DNA from 4 places in the Sodalis sp. RH20 genome. Region 1 is predicted to be linked to each of the others. Evidence: predicted binding sites of a transcription regulator. Region 1 holds the regulator's gene; each other region holds the start of a gene.

Region 1 (4,908 bases):
TATCGGCCAGGCGCTTGGCCACCAGGGCCAGGGTGTGCAAATGGGTTTTACACTGCTCGGCCGGCACCAATAGCGCAAACAGCAAATCCACCGGTTGGTTATCTATCGCATCAAAGGCAATGGGCTGCTCCAGGCGGATAAACACACCGACCGCGCGCAGGGTGTCTTCTTCCAGCTTGCCGTGCGGGATGGCGATACCGTTGCCGATACCGGTACTGCCCATGCGTTCACGGGTCAATACGGCCTCGAACACCACCTGCGGCGCCAGGTTGAGCTGCTTGGCCGCCAGCTCGCTGATAATTTCCAGCGCGCGCTTTTTGCTCTGGCAGTGGATGGAGCCGCGGGTGCACTCAAGGCTTAACACCGTGTTTATTTGCAAAGCTGTATCGTTAGTCATTTCATTTCACTTAAGGCGCTTGTTTCACCTTTAAGACTCATCGGCCCGTTATCGTACGGATAACGAGCCGATGTGAGGTTAGGTAGCGATAATGGCTACAGTGAATTCAGTACTGTTTCAGTTTCTCTTTATGTTTGTTCAACTGGCGCGTCAGCTTGTCGATCAGCAAATCGACGGCGGCATACATATCGTCCGCCTCTGACGTCGCGTGCAGCTCACCGCCGTTGACATGGATCGTCGCTTCGGCAATCTGCTGGACTTTTTCGATCTTCAGAACAATATATACCTGATTGATCCGGTCGAAGTATTGTTCCAGCTTGGAAAATTTCGTCGTCACGAAATCGCGCAAAGCATCGGTGATTTCAACGCGCTGTCCGGTAATATTCAGCTGCATAGTGTCTTCCTTCTCTGTAGAGGTCAAACCATTTGCTTACGCTGGTTTGACGGCGGGATGGACAAAGACTCTCGGTATTTTGCCACGGTTCGCCGCGCCACCATAATGCCCTGATCGGAAAGCAGGGTGGTCAGCTTGCTATCGCTTAGCGGCTTCGCCGGGTTTTCCGCGGCGATTAATTTTCTCACCAGCGCACGAATGGCCGTAGAAGACGCTTCGCCTCCCCCCTCGGTATTGACGTGGCTGGAGAAAAAATATTTCAGTTCAAAAATGCCGCGCGGGCTGTGCAGATATTTTTGCGTCGTGACGCGGGATATCGTCGATTCGTGCATCTCCACCGCCTGGGCGATATCCGCCAGCACCATGGGCCGCATATACTCCTCTCCCTGATCGAAAAACGCCTGTTGCTGCTCCACGATGCAGCGGGTCACTTTTAACAGCGTGTCATTACGACTTTCCAGGCTTTTGATTAACCAGCGCGCTTCCTGCAAATGGCTGCGGATAAATTGTCCGTCCGAGTCATTGCGGGTGGTATTGCCGAGCGCGGCGTATTGCTGGTTGATTTTAAGATTGGGAATGCTGTCGGTATTGAGCTCCACCGTCCAGCGATTATGCACCTTGCGCACCAGGACGTCCGGGATGACATATTGCGATTCGGTGGTATTGATTGACTGGCCGGGCCGGGGATCGAGGGATTGGATCAGCGCCATGGCGGATTTCAGCACGTCTTCCTTTAGGCGGGTGGATCGCAGCAGGCTGCGGAAATCATGGCTGGCCAGCAGATCGAGATAGTCGCTGACGATAAGCCTGGCTTCGTTCAGGTAAGGAAAATCCTTCGACAGCTGCGATAGCTGGATCAGCAGGCAATCCCGCAGATCCCGCGCCGCCACGCCCACCGGATCAAAGCGCTGCACGCGTTTTAATACCGCTTCTACTTCGTCCATGGTGACGCTGTCGTCGCCGATGCACTCGAGGATATCTTCCAGCGGCACCGTCAGGTAACCGGTTTCATCCACCGCGTCGACGATGGAGGTGGCAATGGCGATATCGGTATCGGAAAACGGCGTCAGCTCCACCTGCCACATCAGGTAATCCTGCAGGGTCTGGATGGTTTCGCCCTGGTAAATCGGCAGTTCTTCGTCGCGGTAGTCGGTGCCGGTGCCCGAGGGCGTGCCCGCCGAGTACATTTCGTCCCAGGTGGCGTCAAGCGGCAGTTCTTCCGGCATGTCCTTCTGCTCCATCGCCTCGCGGGTATCAAGCGATTCGCTGTCGGGTACGTCGTGTGAGTCTATTTCTTCATGGACATCGGTTTGCTCAAGTAAGGGGTTGCTTTCCAGCGCGGTTTGAATCTCCTGCTGAAGTTCAAGCGTAGACAGTTGCAGCAGGCGTATTGCTTGCTGTAACTGCGGAGTCATGGCGAGTTGCTGACTAAACCTGAGTTGCAAACCTTGCTTCATATAATGCGTTAATTAACCTCTTGGGGCTTTCACTTCAGGACACCTTATCAGAGGCGGAACTCTTCGCCCAGATAAACACGCTTCACCTGCTCGTCCTGAAGGATTTCGGCGGGTGTGCCATGGGCGATAAGATGTCCCTGGCTTACGATATAGGCGCGCTCGCAGACGTCCAATGTTTCGCGTACGTTATGATCGGTAATCAGCACGCCCAGGCCGCTATCGCGCAGATGTTCAATGATTTTCTTGATATCGATGACGGAAATCGGGTCGACGCCGGCAAAGGGCTCGTCAAGCAGGATGAATTTAGGGTTGGCCGCCAGGGCGCGGGCAATTTCCACCCGCCGCCGCTCGCCGCCGGATAATGATTGCCCCAGGTTATCGCGCAGATGGGCGATATGGAATTCTTCCATCAGCGCATTGGCGCGGTCGTCGCGCTGCGAAGCGCTGAGATCGTTTCTGATCTGCAATACCGCCATCAGGTTATCAAACACGCTCAGGCGGCGGAAAATCGACGCTTCCTGCGGCAGGTAGCCGATGCCGCGCCGGGCGCGGGTATGCAACGGTAGCAGGCTGATATCGTCGTCATCGATAATAATGCGCCCGGCGTCGCGCTGGATGATGCCGACCACCATGTAGAACGTGGTGGTCTTGCCGGCCCCGTTCGGCCCCAGCAACCCGACGATTTCCCCTGAGCTGACCTTGAGGCTGACGTCTTCCACCACATGTCGGCCCTTGTAGGCTTTAGCCAGGTTTTCTGCGATTAATGTTGCCATGGGTTCAATTACTCTTATTTATTGCCGGATTTGGGCGCCTTGGGCGCTGAGGACGCTTTGGGTGCCGCGCCCGCCGGGTTCTTATCCTGCAGCTGGGACGGCACCAATACGGTGGTGACCCGTTTGCCCTTGTCGCTGAAGGCTTCCATTTGCTGTTGTTTCACCAGGTAAGTGATGCGATCGCCCTTGACGTTGCTGTCGAGCTGTTCGAGATAAGCGTCGCCGGTCAGCACCACAAAATCGTTGGCCAGCTCATAGCGGACCTTTTGCGCATGGCCCTTCACCGGCTTGCCGTTGTCCTGCATCTGGTAAAACGTCACCGGATTGCCGTAACCCTCGACCACTTCCTTGCCCTGTTCGCCGTTGGGGCGGGTGATGACCACTTTATCCGCCCGGATGTCGATGGAGCCTTGTTTGACCACCACCGTACCGGTAAGGGTGACGACATTGGTCTGCATATCGACGGCCTGCTGCTCGGAATCAATATTGATCGGCTGGTCGGTATCGCCGGTCAGCGCCAGGGCATTGGCGCTCGCCAGCAGCAGCGCGCCGGCCGCAAAAACGTAACAGATGTTATTTTGGATTTTGGATTTCATAAGAGGTCTTAACCTTTTCAATCAGCTCGGCAGTCTTGTTCCGCAGGTTTCCGCGCATTTTCATGCCTTTAGAGTTAAATCCGATGCCATATAGGGTCACCTCGTCATCGGAGGAAACATCCTGCGTAACAAGATTCACCACCGCGTTATCGGTTCTGATACGCTGCAGTTGCGAGGTTTCGGTCAGACTGTCAACCTGAACATGGCCGTATAAATAAAGCATTTTATCATTGGTCAGCTTGGCCCGATCGGACCGGACTGTCCAGGTGGCGACTTTATTCTCATCGTACATCGTCGCCACCGGCTGGGTAAACCAGCTAATCTGCTCGACGGCGAAGTGCTCGACGTGCTCGGAGATCAAGCGATAATTCATGGCGCCCAACGGATTGTATACCAGGGTAATGGTATGTTCGCTCTGGTAGGTGGGTTCGCCGGCATCGGGCGCCACCGCGTTCTGGCTGCCGTCGTTATCGGTCAGGTTCAGGCCGATTAGCACCAGGACCACCAATACCAGCAGTAGGGTGACCCACCATCTTGTTTTACTCATACCGACTGCCCTTTGGCATCATCAAGCTTCCCTTGCGCCAGCAGAATTAAATCGCAGATTTCGCGAACCGCGCCGCGACCGCCGGCAATATGCGTCACATAATCGGCCAACGGCAGCAGCAAAGGATGCGCGTCCGCCACGGCGACGCTTAATCCCACCCGCGACATCACCGGCCAATCAATAAGATCATCGCCGATATACGCGGCCTGATCCGCTGTTAAAGATAGTTTAACCAATAGATCCTCAAAGGCCAAAAGCTTATCCGACCGGCCCTGGTAGAGATGGGAGATCCCCAGGGTACGCGCGCGATCTTCCACCAGTTGGGCGGACCGGCCGGTAATAATAGCGACCTCGATGCCGGATGTCAGTAAGCATCGGATGCCGTAGCCGTCGCGGACGTTAAACGCCTTGAGCTCCTCGCCCTGGTTGCCTTGGTAGATAAAGCCGTCCGACAGGACGCCGTCCACGTCGCACACCAGCAGCCGGATATCCCGGGCGCATTGCAGTATCCGCTGGTCGACCGGGCCGTAACAGGTCGCGATAAGGGTGGTCTCTTGCATGGCGGGTTTCCTTGTTAAATAACGCCGGCTCGCAGCATATCATGCATATGCACCACGCCCATAAGCCGGTTCTGGTCGGCCACCAGCACCGAGGTGATATGGCGCGACTGCATCAGGTTAAGGGCGTCGACCGCCAGGGTATTGGGCGTCACCCGGATACCGCCGGCGGTCATCAGGTCGGCGA
Region 2 (4,908 bases), 1.2 Mb from region 1:
GATATCCACCAGGAACGCGCTGGTGAACAACGTCAATGCCAGCGCCGCCGCCAGCCAGGGGCTGACATCAATGCCGAACAGCGCCAGGCCGAAAAAGGCCAGGAACAGCTGCATCAGCAGCGGCGTGCCCTGGAACAGGTTACTGTAGGCGCGAACACCCTGCTTTAGCCAGCGCCGGCGCGACAGGCGCATCAACATCAGCGGCAGGGTCACCAGGCCGCCGCCGGCAAAGGCCACCAGCGACAACAGCAGCGTCCAGCGCGCGGCCAGCAGCAGGTTGCGCAGGATATCCCAGTCGGTAAACGACGTCATGCCCCTTCTCCGCCGAAGATCAGGCGCCCGGCCCGTAGCAATACCTGGCGCATCAGCAGCGACAGCATCAGATACATCAGCGTCACCACCAGGTACACCTCAAAACTCAGGAACGTGCGCGACTGGATAAGACTGCCGGCAAACGTCAGCTCCTCATAAGACACCTGGGAAACCACCGACGATCCGAGCATCACGATCACGCACTGGCTCACCAGCGCGGGGTAGATGCGTTTTAATGCCGGCGGCAGCACCACCCGCAGGAAGACCTGGCCGCGCGACAGGCCGAGCACCCGGCCGGCCTCCCACTGCCCCTTCGGCGTGGCCTGGATGCCCGCGCGGATGATTTCAGTGCTGTAGGCGCCGAGATTCACCACCATCGCCAGCAGCGCCGCCTCGCCGGCGGTCATTTTCAGCCCCAGCGCCGGCAGGCCGAAGACGATAAAAAACAGCTGCACCACAAACGGCGTATTGCGGATAAGCTCCACATAGACGCCCCATAACCGGCCCGGCACGACATACCGGCCGCTGCGGATAGCCGCGCCGCACACGCCGAGGGTAATACCGCCCGCCGTGGCGGCGGTGGTCAGCATCAGGGTCACCCACAGCCCGGACAGCAGTTCGGGCGTATAGGGCCACAGGGCGGCGAAATTAAGCTGATAGGTCATGGGCGCGGCGTCCTCAGGCGCCCAAATCGGCCGGCAGCGGCGCTTTCATCCATTTTTCGGACAGACTGTTGAGGGTATTGTCTTTCAGCGCTTCGTCGATCAGGGCGTTAACCTTCTCCTTCAGCGCCGGCTCATCCTTGCGCAGGCCGACATAGCACGGCGAGTCCTTAAGCATAAATTTCGCCGCCGGCGCCTTGGCCGGGTTCTGGCGGGCAATGGCGCTCACCACCAGATTACCGGTCGCCACATACTGCACCTGGCCGGACATATAGGCCGACAGCGTGGTGTTGTTATCTTCATAACGCTTGATCTGGGCATCCTTCGGCGCCAGATCGGTCAGCACCATATCCTCCACCGCGCCGCGGGTCACCCCCACCGTTTTGCCGGCCAGTTCCGCCGGCGCTTTCAGCCCGTCGTCCTTCGGCCCGAAGACGCCGAGGAAAAACGGCGCGTAAGCGCGGCTGAAATCAATGGTTTTTTCGCGCTCGGCGTTTTTACCCAAACTGGAAATCACCAGATCGACCTTGTCCGTTTGCAAATAAGGCACCCGGTTGGCGCTGGTCACCGGCACCAGTTGCAATTTCAGCTTCATCTTGTCGGCCAGGTAACGCGCCATGTCGATATCGTAGCCCTGGGGCTGCAGATCGGTGCCGACCGACCCAAAAGGGGGGAAGTCCTGTGGAATGGCGACCCGCAGCACGCCGCGCTGCTGGATTTGCTGTAACTGATCGGCCAGGGCCGCCCCCGCCTGGGTAAACAACAGGACCGCGCCCGCCAGGGCTATAAGCTGTTTTCTGATTTGCATACCGGGTTCCCAAGATGAAGTAATGAAACAAATGATTCTCAGGCTAATTATCTGCAACTAATGTGCCAAATGAAACCATCGATTCACTCCGGGGGACGCAAAGGGAAAACATCAGGCCTGCCCCGCCATAAGCGGGGTTATGCTAACAAGAATGGCAAAGCCTTGGCCCTGCGGCGGGAAAATAACGCACCCATAAAGTGCAAGCGCACCGCTATGTCGCGCTGTTTTTTTATGAACCCCGGGGTTCAAGCTCATCCAGTTCGCCATACCCATCGGCGATACTGTGGATGCGCGCCCGTCCCTGGGCCAGGGTATGATGCAGCAATGCGTTGCTGATAAGGTTCGCCAGGCTCATGGCAGACGAGTAGGAATCAAACGCCGATACGCTGTCAAGCGTTGCGGCGATATGCCAGCGCGCCAGCGGAATCAGCGCCTGCGCCTGGGGCTCGCTTATCAGCAGCACCGGCACGGCGTTATTTTTAAGCTGCAATAATAACGGCCGGATTTGCGGCGTGCGCCGGCGAAACGCCACCACCACCACCATATCCTCGGCGGTCAGATCCACTATTTCTTCGGCCAGCGTCTGCCCCGGCTGCGGCAGCAGGCTCACCCGCCCGCGCACCTGCAGCAGTTGCTGGCGCAGGTGCATCGCCACCGGATAGCTGTTGCGCAAGCCCACCAGACACAGACGCCGGGCATTATCCATCGCCGTTATCACCGCGGAAAACTGCGCGCCGTCCAGCCGGTTGACCCAGTAGGTCAGGTTAGCCATTTCCTGTTTGTAATGCCGTGACAACAGCGTGTTGCCCTGGACCGCGTCGCGGCTATCGGTTAACGGCATCCCGCTTTGGCGCAACACCCGCAGTTCGTCGCGCATCTGGCGATAGTTATCATAACCCAGGCGTTTGAACAGCCGGCTGACGGTCGCCTTGGAGACGCCGCTTAAACGCGACAGCTCCGCGCTGTTATAACTGATCAGATCGTCGAAATGATCGAGGATAAACGCGGCGACCCGCTGTTCCTGCGGTGAAAGCTGCGCATAAGCGGCGCGCAGGCGCTCATCGAATTGCTTCATATCTCCTTCCCGGCTGCAACCTTTGTTTCATATTACCCTAGCATATCCTGCCGCGGCGCAGGCAAATGAATCCGGCGGCGCGGGTTGGAACGCCTCTTGCTTAACTGTTGCCAGCCTCCGCCCGTTAACAAGAGATATTGACCACGATGAACAACAGTTCCATGGCGCCGATGGGCATGGCGGTAACGCCTCATCATCTTGCCAGTGAAAGCGCGCTGGCCGTCCTGCGCGCGGGCGGCAACGCCATTGAAGCGATGGTGGCCGCCGCCGCGTCCATCGCGGTGGTCTACCCGCATATGAACGGCCTGGGCGGCGATGGTTTCTGGCTTATCGTGCCGCCGCGCGGCGAGCCGGTCGCCATCGATGCCGGCGGCCCGGCGGGTTCGCTGGCGACCTTCGATTTTTACCGGGATGAGGCGCTTATCCCCCATCGCGGCGCGATGTCGGCGCTGACGGTGGCGGGCACGGTGGCCGGCTGGGCTGAGGCGCTGTCGCTCTCGGCGGAAATGGGCTACCCGCGGCTGCCGCTATCAAGCCTGCTCGCGGACGCCATCCGTTATGCCGCCGACGGCATGCCGGTTTCCCTGTCGCAGGAACAGGCTTCCCGCGCCAAATTCTCCGAACTGGCGGGCCGGGCGGATTTTGCCCGGGTGTTTTTTCCCCATCGGGAGATTCCGCTGGCCGGCAGCCGCTTTACCCAGCCGCGGCTCGCCGAAACCCTTATCGCCCTGGCGGAGCAGGGACTGGACAGTTTTTACCGCGGCCCGGTAGCCGCCGGCATGGCCCAGGAAATGAAGGCGATCGGCATGCCGGTCACCGCCGCGGATTTGGCCGCTTACCGCGCCAGACGGCGCGCCCCGCTGCGCCTGGCGCACGGCAAAGGCGAGCTGTTTAACCTGGCGCCACCCACCCAGGGCCTGGTGTCGCTGGCCATCCTCGGCATTACCGATCGCCTGTCCATGGCCGCGCAGTCTGAAACCCAGACCATCCATCGCATCGTCGAGGCCACCAAGCTGGCGTTCGCGCTGCGCGATGAAGTTATCACCGACCCGGCGCACCTGGCCTGCGATCCTGACGCCCTGCTGGCGCCCGCTTTCCTGGACGGCCTGGCGCGCCGGGTGGACGCCGAACGCGCCGCGCCCTGGGGCAGTATGCTGGCGCCGGGGGATACGGTATGGATGGGCACGGTGGACAGCAGCGGGCTGGCGGTGTCCTTTATCCAGAGCATTTACCACGAATTCGGCAGCGGCGTGGTGCTGCCGAAAAGCGGTATATTGTGGCAAAACCGCGGCGCCGCCTTTAGCCTGGAGCCCGGGCATTTGCGGGCGCTGGCGCCGGGCAAATATCCGTTCCATACGCTTAATCCGGCCGCCGCAAAGCTGCATGACGGCCGGGTCATGGTCTACGGCGCCATGGGCGGGGACGGCCAGCCGCAGACCCAGGCGGCGATATTTACCCGCCATATCATGCAGGGCATGCCGTTGCAGCAAGCCGTCAACGCGCCCCGCTGGCTGCTGGGGCGGACCTGGGGGCAGGCCACCGATACCCTGAAACTCGAAGGGCGTTTTAGCGGCGCCACCTTTGATGCCCTGCGCGTGCTCGGCCACGAGGTGGAGTCCCTGCCGGATTTCAGCGAAGCGGTCGGACACGCCGGCGCGATAGTGCGCCATACCAACGGGATGCTGGAGGGCGCGTTTGACCCGCGCAGCAACGGCAGCGCCGCCGGATTTTAGTGTTAGCAAAACCTGGAGAACCTGATGGATAAGCCCTTGATTCCGACCGATGCGGTACCCATGGTTTCAGTACCGGGCGATTCAGCGCCCGGCGACTCAATGCCAAACGATTCCCCGCCTGGCGATGCCGTTCCCATCGATTGCGCGGCCTATATCCGCCAGATGGAAAGCGTGCTGGCGCTTAAGCTTGATGACGCCAGGCGCGCGGAGCTGCTGGCGCAGTTTGAGCGCATCGCCGCCATGGCGGCCCCACTGATGGCCTTTCCGCTGGATGACCGGCTGGACGTGGCGGGAGTCTATAAGGCATGAACATCACCA
Region 3 (4,908 bases), 2.2 Mb from region 1:
GCACCCGTCATGCGTTTACCCGCAGTGAAGACCCTGGTTACTGGAGCGTAGTTATGACCCGTAAAATCGATCATCTATTGAATCTGATCACCCTGGAAAAGCTGGAGGAAGGCCTTTTTCGCGGTCAAAGCGAGGATTTGGGCCTGCCGCGGGTCTTCGGCGGGCAGGTGGTGGCCCAGGCTTTGTACGCCGCGCGGCAGACGGTCCCCCCGGCGCGGCATGTCCATTCCTTTCACAGCTATTTTTTACGCCCCGGCGACGTCAGCTTGCCCATTGTCTATCAGGTGGCCGAGCTGCGCGATGGCAACAGTTTCAGCGCCCGTCATGTCAGCGCCATTCAGCAGGGCCTGCCGATATTTTACCTGACGGCCTCGTTTCAGGCGGAAGAAACGGGCTTTGAGCACCAAAGCCCGATGCCCCAGGTGCCCGCCCCCGAGGGGTTGCCCTCGGAGCGGGATATCGCGCTGCCGCTGGCCGCCGGCCTGCCCGAGCCGCTGCGGCGAAAACTGACCGGTGAAAAGCCGATAGAAATGCGTCCGGTTGTTTTCCATAACCCGTTTAAAGGCGCCGTGGAAAAACCCGTGCGTTATGTTTGGCTGCGGGCTGCGGGCACACTGCCGGATGACCGTGAATGCCATCAATTCCTGCTGGGCTACGCGTCCGATTTTAACTTCCTGCCCACAGCGCTCCAGCCGCATGGCGTGGGGTTTCTTGAGCCCGGGGTGCAAATCGCCACCATTGATCATTCGATGTGGTTCCATCGCCCTTTTCGTTTTGACGATTGGCTGTTATATGCGATAGAAAGCCCTTCGGCGTCCGGCGCGCGGGGATTTGTGCGCGGACAGATTTTCCGCCGCGACGGGGTGCTGGTAGCCTCGACGGCGCAGGAAGGCGTGATGCGGCACCATGGGGTGTGAACCCACCCGGCCCGCCCGGCGCTTTGCGCAAATGAAAACAGGGGCGATAAATCGCCCCTGCTGATTTTCCATGGCCGGTTATCGTGCCCCGGCGCTGCATAGAAAATTATTCGTTATAGGCATTTTCGCCATGGCTGTTGACGTCCAGGCCTTCGCGTTCCTGTTCTTCGGACACACGCAGCCCCACCACCATATCGGCAATCTTGAAGCCGATAAAGGCCACGACGCCGGACCAGACCAGACAGACGATCACGCTGAACAGCTGAACCCAGAGCTGGTGCCCCATGGTAACACCCTGAGCGTAACCCACGCCGCCGAGCGAGGCGGAAGTGAATACGCCGGTCAGCAGGCAGCCTACGATACCGCACACGCCGTGCACGCCGAATACGTCGCAGACATCATCCACCCGCAGCCATTTTTTCAGGGCAACCACACCCCAAAGCCCGGCTACGCCGCCCACCAGGCCAATGACCAGTGCGCCACCGACGCCGACGGTGCCGGCGGCAGGAGTGATGGCGACCAGACCGGCGATACAACCGGAGCAGGCGCCCAGCAAGGAAGGCTTGCCGCGCAGCATCCACTCAACAAACACCCAGGACAGGATGGCGCCGGCGGTAGCCATGACGGTATTGAGGAAAGCCAGTGCGGCAATTTCGTTGGCGGCGCTGGCGGAACCGGCGTTGAAGCCGAACCAGCCGACATACAGGATCGCGGTACCGGTAAAGACCATCGGCAGGTTATGCGGCTTAAACGCTTCCTTGCCGAAACCTGAGCGTTTGCCCAGCATATAGGCACCCACCAAACCGGCACTCGCCGCATTGATATGAACGACAGTACCCCCGGCGAAGTCCAGCGCGCCCTGCGCCGCCAGATAACCGCCTGCCCAAACCATATGCGCCATCGGCAGGTAGGAAAAGGTCAGCCATACCAGCACAAAAATCAGCACCGCGGAGAAACGAATACGTTCCGCCAGGGCGCCGACAATCAGACCGACGGTAATACAGGCAAACGAACATTGAAACGCGACGTGGATCAGTTGATAGAACGTACCGGTCAGCGCCGTCAGCTCAATATTCTTCAACATGGTCCAACCGAACCCGCCGAAAAACGGATTGCCCTCGCTAAAGGCCAGGGAGTAACCGTAAATCAGCCACAGCACGCAGACCATGGCGAAGGTGACCGCAACCTGGGTCAACATCGACAGCACGTTTTTGGCGCGCAGCAGGCCGCCGTAAAACAAGGCAATCCCCGGTAAAGTCATAAACAGCACCAAAGCGGTGCTTATCATCATAAAAGCGTTATCGGCCTTGTCAGCAACAGGCGCTGCGGCCATGGCCCATGTCGGCAACAATGCTACTGCGCCGAGGCTGGTCAATGAGACAAGTTTCTTCATTTTCATTCATCCCTATCCACAAAATTCGCGCGTGTGTGTCGTTAAAGTGCTGCTTCGTCGGTCTCTCCGGTACGAATCCGGATGACCCGTTGTAGCTCAGCAACAAAAATCTTGCCGTCGCCGATCTTTCCGGTATACGCCGCTTTACTGATGACATCGATAACTTCATCTAGCTGATCGTCGGCAATGGCGATATCAATTTTTACCTTGGGCAGGAAATTAACGCTGTATTCGGCCCCGCGATACAGCTCTGCATGGCCCTTTTGCCGTCCAAAGCCTTTGACCTCGGTGACCGTCAGCCCTTGAATGCCCACAGCAGAAAGCGCTTCTCGCACGTCTTCTAATTTAAATGGTTTAATCACCACGGTTACCAGCTTCATATGTTCCCCCTCAAGAATTTGGATCTGAACTCGCGATCGCTACGCCTGAGTAAAGCAAAGCATGTGCCACAAATGTTTTGAAATAGAAATTTACCGTTGGACGCCCGCTGATACAGCAAAACCCGCCTCAGGCGCAGCATTGGCTCCGACGACGCGCAAAAATACACCAGCGAGGCGCACTGTATTAGTGCGCTACGCCAGATTACGGTGCAGAAGGGGGAATATCGGCGCCGGGATGCTCAATCCCGGTGCGCGCTGCGCTTAAGCGCCCAGCATGCTTATCCGGGGCTACCCACGGGCGGCACATCCGTCGCACATCGTCAACCGTGCCCCGCGCCGGCCACCCTGACGTCGGCGGCGAGCGCCCTGCCGGCCTGCTGCAGTTGATACATCTGGAAATAGCGGCCCTGCTGCGTTAACAACGCCTCGTGGGAGCCCCGCTCCACCGCTTCGCCACGGTGTAGCACCAGAATTTCGTCAGCCTCGACGATGGTGGATAAGCGGTGCGCGATAACCACCAGGGTGGTCTGGTGGCGGATAGCCGCCAGCGCCCGCTGGATCGCCTGCTCGGTGCCGGAGTCGATATTGGCGGTGGCCTCGTCGAGGATCAGGATTTGCGGAGTGAGGACCAGAACCCTGGCCATGGCCAGCAGCTGTTTTTGCCCGACCGACAGGGTATTGCCCTGCTCGCCGAGGCCGGCGTGGATGCCGCCCGGCATGGATCTGACCAGTTCCGCCAGTTGCACCTGTTCCAGGGCATGCCAGGCCCTGGATTCGCTGATATCACGCCCCAGGGTAATATTGGTGAATACAGTGTCCGCCATGACCACCGGGTCCTGCTGGACGATGGCGACGCCTTGTCTGAGCACCCGGTGCGACAGGCTGGCGATGGGCCGGCCGTCAAGCAATAGCGCGCCCTCGCTGATGGGATAATAGCCCATCATTAAATTAGCCAGGGTGCTTTTACCGCTACCGGTATGCCCCACCAGCGCGATAAAGCGCCGGGATGGCACCGACAGGGAAATATGCCGCAATACCGGCGTGGCATCGCGGTAGGAAAAGCTGAGGTCGCGAATATCAATACGTCCGCTGCTCAAGGGCCGGTCGTCGTCGCCGTACTGCTGCCGGTCGCCGTCCATCAGTTCAAAGATGCGCTCGCCCGCCACCACGGCCTGCTGCAGCATCGATTGCTGGGTGGTCAGTTCAATCAGCGGCTCATTTAAGCGGCCGAGATAATTGATAAAGGCATACAGTACCCCGACCCCGACGGTGCCCGCCGGGCTGAAGCTAAACAGCATCAGCAGCCCGCATAATACCAACGCCGACAGCAGGCTCAGGAGCGGGCGCAGCAAAAAGCCCTCAAGCCTCAGGGTCTGCATCCGCGCCAGGTAATGGGCGTGGCTGGCTTGCGCCAGCCGTTGGCCGAAACGCCCCTGCTGGCGAAACTGCTGGATGACGCTCATGCCGCTTATCGCTTCATTAAAGCCATTGTTGATATCCGCCAGATAGGCGCGCAGGCGACGCACGATCGGGGTGCTGAAATGCTGATACACCGTCATTACCAGCGCCACCACGGGGAAGATCACCATCGAAATGGCGGCCATGCGCCAGTCCAGCATAAACATCGCAATAAGCATGGCGCCCACCAGGGCGATACAGCGCAGCACCGTCGCCATCACCGTGACGTAAAGATCCTTGACCACCTCGGTATCATTGGTCACCCGCGAGATAAGCTGGCCCACCGGCTGGGTATCAAAGGCGCTCAGCGGCTGGCGCAGCGCGGCGTCCATTACCTCGGTGCGCAGTTGCTGCACCACGTCGAGCGCCGTTTGGTTGAACAGCAGCGCTTGGTAGTAGCGCAGGGACGCGGACACCATCTGCAGGGCGATATAACCCAGCGCCAGCCCGGTCACCAGCAGCGGCGGAAAGGTTTTCAGCGGTACGACCCGGTCGATAAAAAAGCTGATCACCACCGGGCCGGCGACTTCCGCGCCGGCCGCCAGCCACAGCATGACCACCGCCAGCGTCAGCGGTTTGCGGTAAGGCCGGCTGTAGGCCAGCAGCCGTTTCAGCGTCGGCCACAGGGTTTGCCATTTACGCATCGGCCGCCTCCTGCCCGTCCGGATCGGCGCTGAGCGCTGCTTCCAACTGCTGGTAGCGGAACATATCCCGATACCAGCCCTCTTCCTGCAGCAGATGCTGATGTTCGCCCCGCTGG
Region 4 (4,908 bases), 790 kb from region 1:
TGCCGCCATATTCAGCGCGATGAACGATGCCTTGGCGCGCGGGCTATGGCGGTGCAGGGCATGGGCAACCAGTTCCTTACCGGTACCGGATTCACCGTTAATCAAGACGCTGATGGAGGAGCGGGACAGGCGTCCGATAATGCGGAAGACGTCCTGCATGGCCGGCGCCTCGCCAATGATATCGGTAGTCGGGCCATTAGGCGGCTGCGCGCGCGCCGGCTGCTGCTGTTCCAGATAGTGGCTGACCGCGCGCTCAACCAGCGCCACCGCCTCATCGATATCGAACGGCTTGGGCAGGTAATCAAACGCGCCCTGCTGGTAAGCGCTGACCGCGGCGTCCAAATCGGAGTGTGCGGTCATGATGATGACCGGCAGCATCGGATGGCGCTGTTTAATCTGTTTAAGTAATGCCAGGCCGTCCATGCCTGGCATGCGGATATCTGATAACAATACGTCCGGAGTTTGGGTGGAGAGCGCTTCCAGCACTTCATTGCCGCCTTCAAAAGTGGCGCAAGTCAGTCCGGCTCCAGTGAGGGCGCGTTCAAGCACCCAGCGGATGGAGCTATCGTCGTCGACGATCCAGACTATCCCTCGTTGCATAGTGACCTCACTGGCGAATAGGCAGGAACACCGAAAATTCGGTATGCCCCGGCCAACTGTTGAATTCAATTTTACCCGAATTTTGATCGATAAGACTGCGGGCAATGGATAACCCTAAACCGGTCCCGCCCTCACGGCCGCTGACCATGGGGTAGAACAGCGTATCCTGTAATTGCGCCGGTACGCCCGGGCCGTCGTCTTCTATATCAATTCGCGCTACCAAACGATAACGAACGCCGTGCAACGTTAACTGGAACGCGGTACGGGTGCGTATCGTGATCGTGCCACCGTCTTCACCCAGCGCCTGCAGCGAATTACGGGTAATATTCAGCAATACCTGTTCCATTTGATCGGGATCGTGAGCCAGTTCAGGCAGGCTGGGATCGTAATCCCGCAGGAGAGTGACGTTATCCGGCTTTTCCAGCGAGACCAGTTGGAAAACCCGCTCGGCCACCTGGTGAATGCTTTGCGTAACGTGCATGCCGGGCTGCTGCGGCCCGAGCAATCGGTCGACCAGGTTGCGCAGGCGGTCGGCCTGTTCAATGATCACCTTGGTGTATTCCAGCAGCGAGGGATCGGGCAATGCTTTGGCCAGCAGTTGCGCCGCGCCGCGCAGACCGCCCAGCGGGTTTTTGATTTCATGGGCCAGGCCGCGCACCAGATCCCGTGCCGCCACCTGCTGGGCATGCTGAATCTGTTCCTGGCTGAGGCGGCGCTGATTATCCATCGGCGCCAGCTCCATCAGGAAAAAATCCTCGGGCAGGCGTTGCACGGTAAGGGAAAGGATATGCGCCCGCCCGTCAACCACCAACGTGACCTCGTTATCGGTAAACCCCTGGCCGGCGTTAAGGCTTTCGCGCATCAGTTCGACGTTGAGCGAAAAATAGCCCAGCAGCTCAGGCAACGGCGTGCCAAAAAGCTTGCGCGAGCTTTGCGCTAAAAGTTGTTGCGCCGCCGGATTGGCGTAATGAACGGCAAGGTCATTATCCAGCAGCAATATGCTGTTGATCAGGGAATTAAGGATCTGCCCAGCATCGGGCAATGAGCCTGTAGCCATAAAGCAGTCTCCCGCACTCTACCAGTGCATTTAGTCCGTTATGTCGTCATGCGCATGGCTGCGCGCAAGCTTTGCTGGAGAAAAAAGCCCATCCGAAGATGGGCTGAAAGTTTCCACGGCAACAAAAAAACGTCAAGTTATACGCTGTAATACAGCTCGAATTCCACCGGATGCGGCGTCATGCGAATACGGTCTACTTCTTCCGTGCGTAAAGTGATATAGGCGTCGATGGAGTCGTCGGTGAAAACACCGCCACGGGTCAGGAACTCGCGATCCGCGTCCAGCGCCTTAAGGGCTTCTTCCAGCGAACCGGCCACCTGTGGGATTTCTTTCGCTTCTTCCGGCGGCAGATCGTAGAGGTTTTTGTCCATGGCATCGCCAGGATGGATTTTGTTGATAACCCCGTCCAGACCGGCCATCAGCAGGGCGGCAAACGCCAGGTATGGGTTGGCGGCCGGGTCCGGGAAGCGCACTTCGATACGACGGGCTTTCGGGCTGGCGACCACCGGGATACGGATGGAGGCTGAGCGGTTGCGGGCGGAGTAGGCCAGCATAACCGGCGCTTCATATCCCGGGACCAGACGCTTGTAGGAGTTGGTGGTCGGGTTGGTCAGGGCGTTGATGGCCTTGGCATGTTTGATGACGCCGCCAATGTAGAACAAGGCGGTTTCGGACAGGCCGCCGTACTTGTCGCCGGAGAACAGGTTATTGCCGTCTTTGGTCAACGACATATGGCAGTGCATGCCCGAGCCGTTATCGCCGAACATCGGTTTCGGCATAAAGGTCGCCGTTTTGCCGAAGGCATGGGCAACGTTATGCACGACATATTTATAAATTTGGATCTCGTCGGCTTTTTTCGTCAGGCTGTTGAAGCGGGTGGCGATTTCGTTCTGGCCGGCGGTGGCGACTTCATGGTGATGAGCTTCAACCACCAGGCCCATTTCTTCCAGGGTCAAACACATGGCGGAACGCAGATCCTGTGATGAATCCACCGGGGGAACCGGGAAATAACCGCCTTTGATGCCGGGACGATGGCCTTTATTGCCGCCTTCGTAAACTTTATCGGTATTCCATGCGGCTTCAACGTCGTCAATAGCGACATGGGAACCGGAAATGGACGAACCAAAGCGGATATCGTCAAACAGGAAAAATTCAGGTTCCGGCCCAAACAGCACGGTATCGGCAATGCCGGAGGTTTTCAGAAACTCTTCGGCGCGTTTGGCGATGGAACGCGGGTCGCGATCGTAGCCTTGCATGGTGGCAGGCTCAAGGATGTCGCAACGGATAATCAGGGTGGTTTCTTCATAGAAGGGGTCGAGCATCGCCGTGCTGGCATCGGGCATCAGCACCATGTCGGACTCGTTAATGCCTTTCCAGCCGCCAATGGAGGAGCCGTCAAACATTTTTCCATCTTCAAAGAAGTCGGCATCTACCTGATGGGCTGGTATAGTGACGTGCTGTTCTTTACCTTTCGTATCAGTGAAACGCAGGTCGACGAATTTTACTTCGTGCTCGTTAAGCATCGTCAAAACGTGTTCAGCGGACATAACTTGTATTCTCCCGGATGTGCCATTGTCGTCGTGGAACGAAATCGTATGGATCGAATTTTATTTAACTTAGCTGGGCTAGGCTAAACTGGACTGGTATAAACAGTAGCTAAAAGTGTGCCAACATTGCCAAAATGATGAGAAGGGCCGCGTTTCCGGCCTTATTAACCAAAGTCCGCCTGCACCAGATTGGTGGGATAGCGCTATATTAGTGCATTTGGGCAGTAAGTGGGCACTATTTTGGTGCAATAAATGGGGCGAGGTGAAATAATGCACTGAGAAAGGGATGACGAAGCGTCAAAAATGACGCAAATGCAGAGATCGTCGCGATCTTGTTTAGTCCCTCGCTTATTACGTGTACAATAACGCGCTATTTCTAATGCCTGAGGCAAAGTTGTGATCGAAAATTTGCGTAACATCGCCATCATCGCGCACGTCGACCATGGTAAAACTACCCTGGTCGATAAGCTGTTGCAACAATCCGGAACATTGGGTGACCGCAACGACGCCACCGAGCGCGTCATGGACTCCAACGATTTGGAGAAAGAGCGCGGGATTACCATCCTCGCTAAAAATACCGCTATTAACTGGCACGACTACCGTATCAACATCGTTGATACCCCCGGACATGCCGATTTCGGCGGCGAGGTTGAGCGCGTGATGTCCATGGTTGACTCGGTATTGCTGCTGGTCGACGCCATGGACGGACCCATGCCGCAAACCCGGTTCGTGACCCAGAAAGCCTTTGCTTACGGTCTCAAACCCATTGTGGTCATCAATAAAGTCGACCGTCCCGGCGCCCGCCCTGATTGGGTAGTGGACCAGGTGTTTGATTTATTTGTCAACCTCGGCGCAACCGATGAGCAACTGGATTTTCCGATCATATATGCCTCCGCGTTAAACGGTGTTGCGGGCTATGAGCACGAGAACATGGCCAGCGACATGACCCCGCTGTTTGAATCCATCGTCAAGAACGTCGAAGCGCCGAACGTCGACAGCGACGGCGCGTTCCAGATGCAGATTTCGCAGCTTGACTACAACAGCTATGTTGGCGTCATCGGTATCGGCCGCATCAAACGCGGCTCGGTTAAACCGAACCAGTCTGTTACCATCATCGACCATGAAGGTAAGCGTCGCAACGGCAAAGTGGGCCAGGTGCTGGGCCATATGGGCCTGCTGCGCATCGAGTCCAAGCTGGCGGAAGCGGGTGATATCATCGCCGTTACCGGCCTTGGCGAGCTGAATATCTCCGATACCATTTGCGATCAGGCCCTGGTCGAAGCGTTGCCGCCGCTGACGGTGGACGAACCTACCGTTTCCATGTCGTTCGGCGTCAACACCTCGCCGTTCTGCGGCAAGGAAGGCAAATACGTCACCTCCCGCCAGATCCTTGAGCGCCTGAACAAAGAGCTGGTGCACAACGTGGCCCTGCGCGTGGAAGAAACCGTCGATCCGGACACCTTCCTGGTCTCGGGCCGCGGCGAGCTGCATTTGTCGGTGCTGATCGAAAACATGCGGCGTGAAGGTTTTGAAATCGCCGTATCGCGCCCGAAAGTTATCTATCGTACCGTCGACGGCAAGAAACAAGAGCCGTTCGAACAGGTTACCCTGGATATCGAAGAACAGAACCAGGGCCCGGTTATGGAAGCCATGGGCATCCGTAAAGGTGAAATGCGCGATATGCTGCCGGATGGCAAAGGACGC

The links. Region 1 encodes sigma-54, which starts transcription at its own class of promoters, with help from an activator protein. Its sites were predicted from a motif close to GTTGGCACANNTTTCGCTNT; they were not measured.
Region 2: a site for sigma-54 is predicted at 2,941-2,960, ahead of ACL2XM_RS19570 (gamma-glutamyltransferase family protein). Genes of this name have one in related genera too.
Region 3: a site for sigma-54 is predicted at 2,742-2,761, ahead of glnK (P-II family nitrogen regulator). Genes of this name have one in related genera too.
Region 4: a site for sigma-54 is predicted at 3,310-3,329, ahead of glnA (glutamate--ammonia ligase). Genes of this name have one in related genera too.

The regions. Positions count from the first base shown of each region.
Region 1 covers NZ_CP178733.1:5,500,434-5,505,341, forward strand. Annotated here, with positions in the region: gene ptsN (PTS IIA-like nitrogen regulatory protein PtsN) at 1-397, opposite strand, end outside; gene hpf (ribosome hibernation promoting factor) at 504-791, opposite strand; gene rpoN (RNA polymerase factor sigma-54) at 815-2,248, opposite strand; gene lptB (LPS export ABC transporter ATP-binding protein) at 2,296-3,021, opposite strand; gene lptA (lipopolysaccharide ABC transporter substrate-binding protein LptA) at 3,036-3,617, opposite strand; gene lptC (LPS export ABC transporter periplasmic protein LptC) at 3,595-4,164, opposite strand; gene kdsC (3-deoxy-manno-octulosonate-8-phosphatase KdsC) at 4,161-4,724, opposite strand; gene kdsD (arabinose-5-phosphate isomerase KdsD) at 4,739-4,908, opposite strand, start outside.
Region 2 covers NZ_CP178733.1:4,267,722-4,272,629, forward strand. Annotated here, with positions in the region: gene ACL2XM_RS19550 (amino acid ABC transporter permease) at 1-312, opposite strand, end outside; gene ACL2XM_RS19555 (amino acid ABC transporter permease) at 309-977, opposite strand; gene ACL2XM_RS19560 (transporter substrate-binding domain-containing protein) at 991-1,782, opposite strand; gene ACL2XM_RS19565 (MurR/RpiR family transcriptional regulator) at 2,012-2,857, opposite strand; gene ACL2XM_RS19570 (gamma-glutamyltransferase family protein) at 3,004-4,590, shown strand; gene hpxX (oxalurate catabolism protein HpxX) at 4,690-4,899, shown strand; gene ACL2XM_RS19580 (AtzE family amidohydrolase) at 4,896-4,908, shown strand, end outside.
Region 3 covers NZ_CP178733.1:3,342,199-3,347,106, forward strand. Annotated here, with positions in the region: gene tesB (acyl-CoA thioesterase II) at 54-917, shown strand; gene amtB (ammonium transporter AmtB) at 1,024-2,310, opposite strand; gene glnK (P-II family nitrogen regulator) at 2,352-2,690, opposite strand; gene ACL2XM_RS15490 (SmdB family multidrug efflux ABC transporter permease/ATP-binding protein) at 3,011-4,792, opposite strand; gene ACL2XM_RS15495 (SmdA family multidrug ABC transporter permease/ATP-binding protein) at 4,785-4,908, opposite strand, start outside.
Region 4 covers NZ_CP178733.1:4,713,595-4,718,502, reverse strand. Annotated here, with positions in the region: gene glnG (nitrogen regulation protein NR(I)) at 1-600, opposite strand, end outside; gene glnL (nitrogen regulation protein NR(II)) at 608-1,657, opposite strand; gene glnA (glutamate--ammonia ligase) at 1,795-3,204, opposite strand; gene typA (translational GTPase TypA) at 3,601-4,908, shown strand, end outside.